2 regions of the Micromonospora sp. SYSU B005 genome follow, and region 1 is predicted to be linked to the other one. Evidence: riboswitches for the same ligand, from Rfam matches in the RefSeq annotation. Region 1 holds a riboswitch; the other holds the start of a gene.
The links. Region 1 has a riboswitch for cyclic di-AMP ahead of SM452_RS26610 (coiled-coil domain-containing protein). Riboswitches for the same ligand answer to the same signal wherever they lie in the genome.

Region 1 (4,362 bases):
GAGGTGAGGGACATGACGCCGAGCACCCCGGAACAGGCACTTGCCGAGCTGCGTGCCGGTAACCACCGGTTCGTCACGGGCGTCCCGCAGCATCCGAATCAGGACGCCGGGCACCGGGCGGCGGTCGCCGACGGCCAGCACCCGTTCGCGGTGATCGTCGGCTGCTCCGACTCGCGGCTCGCCGCCGAGATCGTCTTCGACCGCGGTCTCGGTGACCTCTTCGTGGTGCGTACCGCCGGGCACACCGCCGGGCCGGAGGTGCTCGGCAGCGTCGAGTACGCCGTCACCGTGCTGGGCACGCCGCTCGTGGTGGTGCTCGGGCACGACTCGTGCGGCGCGGTCCAGGCCGCCCGGGAGGGGGTCCGGACGGGTGCCGCCCCGGCCGGGCACCTGGGCGCGGTGGTGGACGCGGTCTCGCCGAGCCTGCTGCGCGCCGCCCGCCAGGGCGTCGAGGACCTCGACGGCATCATCGACGTCCACATCGCGCAGACCGTGGAGACGCTGCTGGCCCGGTCCGCCGTGCTGGCCGAGCGGGTGGCCGCCGGGCGGTGCACGGTGGTGGGCATGTCGTACCGGCTCGCCGGTGGCGAGGTGCGGACCGTGGCGCAGTCCCCGGCCCCGCTGCCCGCCCCGGCCGCGCCCGCCGACCCGGCGCTGGCGAGCTGACACATTCGGACGCGAAAAGGGGCCGCCCTCGGGCGGCCCCTTTTCGTGGTGTCCGGATCAGAGCAGCGACATGTGGACGTGGTCGGTGTGGTTCGACGGTCCGCTGTAGGAACGCCAGCCGGTGGCCGGGAACCAGATCTGCCGGTTCCAGATGACGTAGTAGATGCCCAGCCGGTCGGCGTTGCGGATCAGGAACGCGGCGACCTCGTTGCCGTACCGGCGGGTGTCGTTGTTGTGCCACGGCGCGAAGCCGCTGTTCTGCAGCGACCAGTCACACGCCTTGCCCTTGGGGTGCTCCCACGGCCCGCCGGACCGGTAGCAGCCCACGAAGCGCTTGAAGCCCGCGCGCCGGACCTCCTTGTACGCGTGCAGCGTGCGCGGCGTGACGCAGCCCGAGGTGGTCGGGTCGTCCTCGCTGCACGACTCGGCCTTCCACCCGCCGTCGGCGGTGCGGCCGGGGGCGATCTTGGCGACCGGTGAGGTGGCGGAGACCAGGCCGCCGGTGAAGCCGAGACCGCCGACGAGCTTCAGCGCGCGCTCGGCCTGCACCTTCTCGCGCTCCATCGCGTTCTTCTGCTTCTCCTGCTCGCGCACCTCGGCGTCGAGCGCGATCTTGGCCTGCTCGGCGCGGGTCTTGACCGCGTTGATGGCGGCCAGGCGCTGCGCGTTGAGGAGGTTCAGCTCGTCCAGGGCGTTGACCCGGCGGACGAACGAGTCGGGGGAGTTGCTCTCCAGCAGCATCGCCATCGCGCCCATCCGGCCGGTCCGGTAGGACTGGGCGGCGAGTTGGTTGACCTGCGGGCTGAGCGCGTCGAGTTCGGCCTGTGCCGTCTTCACCTCGGCCGCCAGCCGCCGCTGGCGGTCCTGGGACTTGGCGAGCTTCGCCTTGGCCTGGAGGAAGTTCCGGTTGGCGGAGTCGATCGCCTCGGTGATGAGCGGCGGATCGCCGTCCTCCTCGTGGCCCGAGGGGGTGCCGGGGGCCGCCGCGGCGGGGGCCGCGGTCGCCGGGTTCGGGCCGGCCAGCACGGCTAGCGAGGCCAGCACGGCCACCACGGGTGTCAGCCAGCGGCGCAGGGGTGCCGTCACAGTGTTCCCTTCCGTCGGCCGCCGACCGGGTTAGCTGACGGGTTCGGGACGGAAGTGGCCCCTACCGCTGTCGCGGATTCACCCCATGTACCTGGTTCCCCGGTTCGCCCGTGGGCGATTGGGCGGCGGCACCGCTGGCGCCGGTGCGCGCCTTCGGCGGTGACCGGCAGCGAGGTTACCTGACAGCACTCGTGAGGATCTACGTCCGGAAGCCGACCAATAGCGAGATTTCGCCGTGGCACACCGTGACCAGCGTCGCGTTTGAATTCGATGGTCACGCTGCGGAGTGTCACCATGCGGCCTCCGTACTCTTCCCGCCGCCGAGCGCCTCCAGCGCGTCGTCCCGTCCGGCCGGCGGCGGGGGCGCGGCGGGCGCCGGCTCCGCGCCGGGCGAGCGCCGCCCGGCGGTGGTCACGATCGCGGCCAGTCCGGTCGTCAGCGGTACGGCGGCGATCAGGCCGAGCGTCGCCACCGCGCTGCGGACGATCTCCTGGGCGAGGAACTCACTGGTGAGGATCTCGCTCACCGGGCGGGAGTCGGCGACCAGCAGGAGCAGCAGCGGCAGCGAGGCGCCGGCGTACGCCAGCACGATGGTGTTGACGGTGGACGCGATGTGGGCCCGGCCGACCCGGGTCGCCGCCCGGTAGAGCTGCCGCCGGGACAGCCCGGGGTTGGCGTGCGCCAGTTCGGTGACGGTGGCCGCCTGGGTGACTGTGACGTCGTCTAGCACGCCCAGCGAGCCGATGATGATGCCGGCCAGAAGCAGTCCGTGCAGGTCCACGTCGCCCTGGAACATGGACAGCGTGGTGGCGTCCTCGCTGCCGAAGCCGGTCAGGTGGGTGGCGGACGTGGCGAGCAGGCCGAGCACGCCGGTGACCACCAGGCTGCCGAGCGTGCCGAGCACCGCGACCGACGTCTGCGCGGTGATCCCGTGGGTCAGGTAGAGCACCACGAACATGATCAACGCAGCGCCCACGATCGCGACGAGCAGCGGCGGCTGGCCGGCGCCGATGCCCGGCAGCACGAAGCCGAGCAGGATGGCGAAGCTGGCCGCCAGGCCGCCGAGCGCGGCGAGCCCGCGCCACCTGCCGAACGCCACGATCGCGGCGGCGAACAGCACCATCAGCCAGATCAGCGGCGTACCGCGCTGGTGCTCGGCGATGTTGTAGGACTTCACCGCCGGGTCGGCCGGGTCGGTCAGCTCGACCAGGACGACCTCGTCGCCGACCGCGACCCGCGGCGCGCCCGGCCCGGCCGGGATCGGCGTCTCGACCTGCCGGCCCGCGTCCGGGCCCTGCTCGGCGGTGACGGTCACGGTGCCGCAGGGGCCACCGCCGCCCTCCGGGGCCTCCGGCGTCGGCGGGCAGGGCTCGGTGACCACCCGGGTCACCGTGCCGTGGTAGCGAGGGACGTCCGCGCCGCCGACCGGCTCCCGGTCCTGCCCGGGCCAGAGCACCAGCGCCGCGATCACGGTGAGCGCGAACAGCGGCACCACCACGGCGACGAGCAGCCGCCGTACGCCCGGCGGCGCGGCGGGTGCGGGGCGGGTGTGGTCGGCACCCATGACGTCTCTCCCAACGGTCGCGGCGACGCCTGGTCCGCCGGACCGGTCTGGTCACCCGGCCGGCGCGGACGTGTCGACCACGTCCGGGTCGTCGCCCGGCCATGGTAGGCAGCCCGGCCGGCCGCTCCCGCACACCGTGGCCGGTGACGCGCGTCCCGCGCGGGTCAGGCCAGGCCGGCCCGGCGCCGCCGGTACTCGTCCTCGTCGATCTCGCCGCGGGCGTACCGCTCGTCCAGGATGCGCCGGGCCGTCGTCGGGCCCAGGTACTGCGGGCCGGTCCACCGCACGGCCGCCCAGACGAGCCCCGCCAGCACGGCGAGCACCAGCAGGGACCAGATCCACATCCAGCCCATCATCGGGCTCTGCCACATCATCGGGCCGCCCTCCGTCCGTCACCGCGGGTCCGCCGGGCCGGCCTGCCCGCCACGTCGACGGTACGTCCGCCCGGGTGCGCCGGCACGGGTCGATGTGCCCTGGCCCGAGGGTCGGAGGTCCCCGCTCAGCCGCGCTTCATCAGGCGGCCGACGGCGGCCATCATCTCGGTCGCCATCTCGTCGGCCCGGCCCTCGGCGGCGCCCTCGTGCATGCAGTGCCGGGCGTGGCCGTCGAGCAGGCCCAGGCCCACCTTGTCCAGCGCCGCCTGGATGGCCGAGATCTGGGTCAGCACGTCGATGCAGTAACGGTCGTCCTCGACCATCTTCTCGATGCCACGGACCTGCCCCTCGATCCGGCGGAGCCGGGCGAGGAGTTGGTCCTTGCTGGCGGTGTAGCCCCGGGTCGGGCTGGACGGCGCGGTCATGAAACCGAGGATAGCGTACCCCTCGGGGGTATGCTAACGTTCGGAACGTACCCCTGGGGGGTATCAGATCGGAGGGCGAGATGGAGACCACCTACCAGGTGAACGGCATGACCTGCGGGCACTGCGTCAACTCGGTGAGCACCGAGCTGAGCGCACTTCCGGGCGTCACCGACGTCCAGGTCGACCTGGCCGGCGGCCGGGTCACCGTCACCAGTCAGAACCCGCTGGACGCGGACGCGGTCCGCGC
Region 2 (4,362 bases), on a different contig from region 1:
CAACATGTACAACCCGTCGGCGCTCGGCGACCCGAACTGCTACTCCAGCAGCATCCCGTCGACCGAGGTGCACGCCGCGGCCGGCCCGGGCAACCACTGGTTCTACCTGCTCGCCAACGGCAGCAGCCCGACCAACGGGCAGCCGTCCAGCTCGACCTGCAACGGCAGCAGCGTGACCGGCCTGGGCATCCAGAAGGCCATGAAGATCATGTACAACGGCATGCTGCTGAAGACCTCGTCCTCGTCGTACCTGAAGTACCGCACCTGGACGCTGCAGGCGGCGAAGAACCTCTACCCGGGCAGCTGCGCGGAGTTCAACACGGTCAAGGCGGCCTGGGACGCGGTGAGCGTGCCGGCCCAGTCCGGTGACCCGACCTGCTCCGGCGGCACCCCGACGCCCACCCCGAGCACCACGACCACCCCGCCGTCGGGCGGTTGCTCCGGCAACAAGCTCGCCAACCCGGGCTTCGAGTCGGGCAACGTGACCTGGAGCGCCTCGTCCGGCGTCATCACCACCGACAGCGGCCAGGCCGCGCACGGCGGCTCGTACAAGGCGTGGCTGGACGGGTACGGCTCGTCGCACACCGACACGCTCAGCCAGTCGGTGACGATCCCGGCCGGATGCCGGGCGACGTTGAGCTTCTGGCTGCACATCGACAGCGCGGAGTCGACCACCAGCACCGCGTACGACAAGCTCACCGTCAAGGCGGGCAGCACCACGCTGGCCACGTACTCAAACCTGAACAAGGCCACCGGCTACGTGCAGCGGTCCTTCGACGTCTCGTCGCTGGCGGGCACCACGGCGACCATCTCGTTCAGCGGCGTGGAGGACAGCTCGTTGCAGACGTCCTTCGTCGTCGACGACACCGCGGTCACCCTGAGCTGACCGTGGCGTAGCGCGGCCGGTCGTCGTCCTCCCGGCGGCCGGCCGCCTCGTCGTGTCAGGCCGGTGCCGCGTCGCGCGTGGTCGGCGCCGCGTGCGGGTGCGGCGCCTCGTCGTGCCGGGGCGTGTGCGGTCGGGTCAGACCGCGCGCCCGGCCCGGGACCCAGCGCCGCGGTCGCGGTGGATCCGCGCGGCCGCCTCGTGCATCGCGCGGCCGAACAGCTCGGCCTGGTCGCCCATGCTGCCGAGCCGGGCGGCGAGCGCGTCGGCGTCGGCCCGGGCCGACGCGCTGACCCGGTCGTCCAGCTCGGACAACGCGGCGTTGGCGGCGGTCACGAGGTGTCCGCAGAGGACGTCGAGGGGCTCGCCGGCCAGCTCCGGGTCGATCGTCACGGAATCGAGCCGGCCACCCTGGACGGCGACCGCGCGGACCCGGCCGCCGGCTGCAGTGCCCTCGGCGAGCAGCAGGTCGCCCGGCTCGCCGTCGGCGTGTGCCGAGGCCCGGGAGCGCATCGCGGTGAGCGCCTGCTGCGTGCGGGTCAGCAGCTCGTCGATGCTCGCGGCCGCCGAGAACGGGTCGTTGGTCATATCCGCGCTTTCTTCACGTCTTAGCCGAGCATGCGTGACCCTAGCAACCGGCTCCGACGAATCGCCGTCACCGGCCGGTCCGGGTCGCGTCCCGGCGCCGCGAGCAGGCCGGACACCGGCCACGCGGCGTGTCGCGGACGGCCGGGCGCCCGGCCGGGACGAACCGGCCGGGCGCTCGGACGAGGTCAGCGCAGGCGCAGCTGCTGACCGGGGAAGATCAGGCCCGGGTCGTCGCCGACCACGGCGCGGTTGCGCTCGTGCAGGGCACGCCAGCCGCCGTCGACGCGCTGCGCCACGGCGATCTCCGACAGCGTGTCCCCGCGCCGGACGACGTACGTCCCGGCGCCGGACGACGGCCGCGGCGCCGCCTTCGTCGTGGCGCGTTCCGGCGCGGCCTTCGTCGCGGCGGCCCGCTTCGGCGCCGCCTTCCTCGGTGCCGCCTTCGTGGTGGCCCGCTCGGACCGGGTCGCCGTGCTGGCCGAGCCGCCCTTCTTGCCGCAGACCGGCCACGCGCCGATGCCCTGGCCGCGCAGCACCTTCTCCGCGACGGCGATCTGCTCGGACCGGCTGGCCAGGTCGGCGCGCGCGGCGTACTTCTGGCCGCCGTAGCCGTTCCAGGTGGTGCGGGAGAACTGGAGCCCGCCGTAGTAGCCGTTACCGGTGTTGATCTTCCAGTTGCCGCCTGACTCGCAGCGCGCGACCGCGTCCCAGTTGACGCCCGCGCTGGCCGGAGCGGCCGGGCCGAACAGGGTCGCGGCGCCGACGGCGGCGCCGGCCAGGACCGCTCCGAGAGCGGTACGGCGGCTTCGGGCTGAGTATTCAGTTGCCATGTGGATTCCTCCACGCCGACGAGGTGAGCTGTCGGGTTCGGGCCGAGGAGCCCGGCCGCCGGTGGCGGCTTCACCCCGAGGTGACGATGCACCGTGGAACGTGTGGTTCCCCCGCTCCCGCACGAGGTTCGGTTACCGGGGCCGGCGGCGGGATTTGGCGTTTCCGGCCTGCGGTGTCCGCGTCTGCGAACGAAACCGACGCTAGGAGCGATTTGTGATGATCGTCCACTTCTTGTGACGCTCTTCACCCGGCCGGGCGACCGGCGGCGGCGCTACGGTGGCAGGGCCAGGCAAGATCACGGGAGGGCTTGACGGATGACCGATCACGGACACGAGCTGACCTTCGGCGGCTTCATCACCCCCGCCGCCGGGCAGCCCGACCAGGTGGTGGCGCTGGCCCGGCTCTGCGAGCAGGTCGGGCTGAACCTGGTCACGTTCCAGGACCACCCCTACCAGCCGGGCTTCCTGGACACCTGGACGCTGATGTCCTACGTGGCCGCCGCGACCGAACGTATCCGCCTGGCCGGAAACGTCCTCAACCTGCCGTTGCGCCAGCCGGTGGTGCTGGCCCGCAGCGTCGCCAGCCTGGACCTGCTCACCGGCGGCCGGGTCGAGCTGGGACTCGGTGCGGGCGCGTTCTGGGACGCGATCGAGGCGGCGGGCGGGCGACGCCTGTCCCCCGGCGCCGCCGTCGAGGCCCTCGACGAGGCGATCCGGGTGATCCGCGAGGTCTGGGACACCGACCGTCGCGGCATGATCCGCGTCGACGGCGAGCACTACCGGGTGGTCGGCGCCAAGCGCGGTCCGGCGCCCGCGCACCCGGTGGGCATCTGGGTCGGCGCGTACAAGCCGCGCATGCTGCGCCTGGTCGGCCGCGCCGCGGACGGCTGGCTGCCGTCCCTGTCGTACCTGCCGAAGGGCCCCGACGAGCTGCCCGCCCTGAACGCGCTCGTCGACGAGGGCGCTCAGGCCGCCGGGCGCGACCCGGCCACGATCCGCCGCATGCTCAACGTGACCGGCACGTTCGCCCGCTCGTCGGCCGGTTTCCTGGCCGGGCCGCCGGAGCAGTGGGTGGAGGAGCTGGCCGGGCTCACCCTGGAGCACGGCATCACCACGTTCATCCTCGGCAGCGACGAGCCGCGCGCGATCCAGATCTTCGGCCAGGAGGTCGCGCCCGCCGTGCGGGAGCTGGTCGCCGCCGAGCGCACCGCGCCCGCCGGCGGAACCCGCACGGCCGCCGACGAGCAGACCGCCGCCGCCGGCCCGAGCACGCTCGGCGTCACCCCCACCCCCGACCCGGGGGTACGCCTGAGCGCGCGCCGCCCCTGGGACGAGTCCACCCGCCCGAGCGCCCCGCCGCCGCCGGCCGGGCACGTCTACCCGGCCCGCGGACAGGCCGCCGGGCAGCACCTGGTGGACGTGCACGACCACCTGCGCCAGGAGCTGGCCCAGGTGCGCGATCTGCTGGAACAGGTCAAGCAGGGCACTGTCTCGCCGGGCCGGGCGCGGGCCGCCCTCAACGAGATGACCATGCGGCAGAACAACTGGACGCTCGGGGCGTACTGCGCGGCGTACTGCACGATGGTCACCCAGCACCACGGGCTGGAGGACGCCTCGATCTTCCCTCACCTGCGCCGCTCCGAGGCCGGGCTGGCGGCAGTGCTGGACCGCCTCGAGGAGGAGCACGTGGTGATCCACGGCGTGGTGGAGAGCGTCGACCGGGCGCTCGTCGAGCTGGTCCGGCACCCCGGCGACTTCACGCAGCTCCAGGAGGCGGTGGACCTGCTCACCGACACGCTGCTGTCGCACCTGTCGTACGAGGAGCACCAGATCGTCGAGCCGCTGGCCCGGCACGGATTCTTCCCCGGCCAGCTGTGAGGTAGCTGACTTCTGCTTTCCTAAGTCAGGGGGGGGTACCGTCGACGCCATGACGGACCTCCTCGCGCAGCGTGACTCCTGGTCCACCGCCAACTGCTCGATCGCCCGGGCACTGGAGGTGGTCGGCAACCGCACCACGCTGCTCCTGCTGCGGGAGGCGTCGTTCGGCACCCGCCGCTTCGA

Region 2: another riboswitch for cyclic di-AMP. It lies ahead of SM452_RS07355 (LysM peptidoglycan-binding domain-containing protein); the one in region 1 lies ahead of SM452_RS26610 (coiled-coil domain-containing protein).

Annotation. Positions count from the first base shown of each region.
Region 1 covers NZ_JAXCFU010000016.1:58,849-63,210, reverse strand. The annotation lists gene SM452_RS26615 (carbonic anhydrase) at 13-666, shown strand; gene SM452_RS26610 (coiled-coil domain-containing protein) at 724-1,752, opposite strand; cyclic di-AMP (ydaO/yuaA leader) riboswitch at 1,757-1,887, opposite strand; gene SM452_RS26605 (YibE/F family protein) at 2,042-3,316, opposite strand; gene SM452_RS26600 (SHOCT domain-containing protein) at 3,481-3,690, opposite strand; gene SM452_RS26595 (metal-sensitive transcriptional regulator) at 3,816-4,115, opposite strand; gene SM452_RS26590 (heavy-metal-associated domain-containing protein) at 4,196-4,362, shown strand, end outside.
Region 2 covers NZ_JAXCFU010000002.1:457,551-461,912, reverse strand. The annotation lists gene SM452_RS07365 (M4 family metallopeptidase) at 1-886, shown strand, start outside; gene SM452_RS07360 (YbaB/EbfC family nucleoid-associated protein) at 1,022-1,471, opposite strand; gene SM452_RS07355 (LysM peptidoglycan-binding domain-containing protein) at 1,657-2,301, opposite strand; cyclic di-AMP (ydaO/yuaA leader) riboswitch at 2,300-2,445, opposite strand; gene SM452_RS07350 (LLM class flavin-dependent oxidoreductase) at 2,617-4,179, shown strand; gene SM452_RS07345 (winged helix-turn-helix transcriptional regulator) at 4,229-4,362, shown strand, end outside.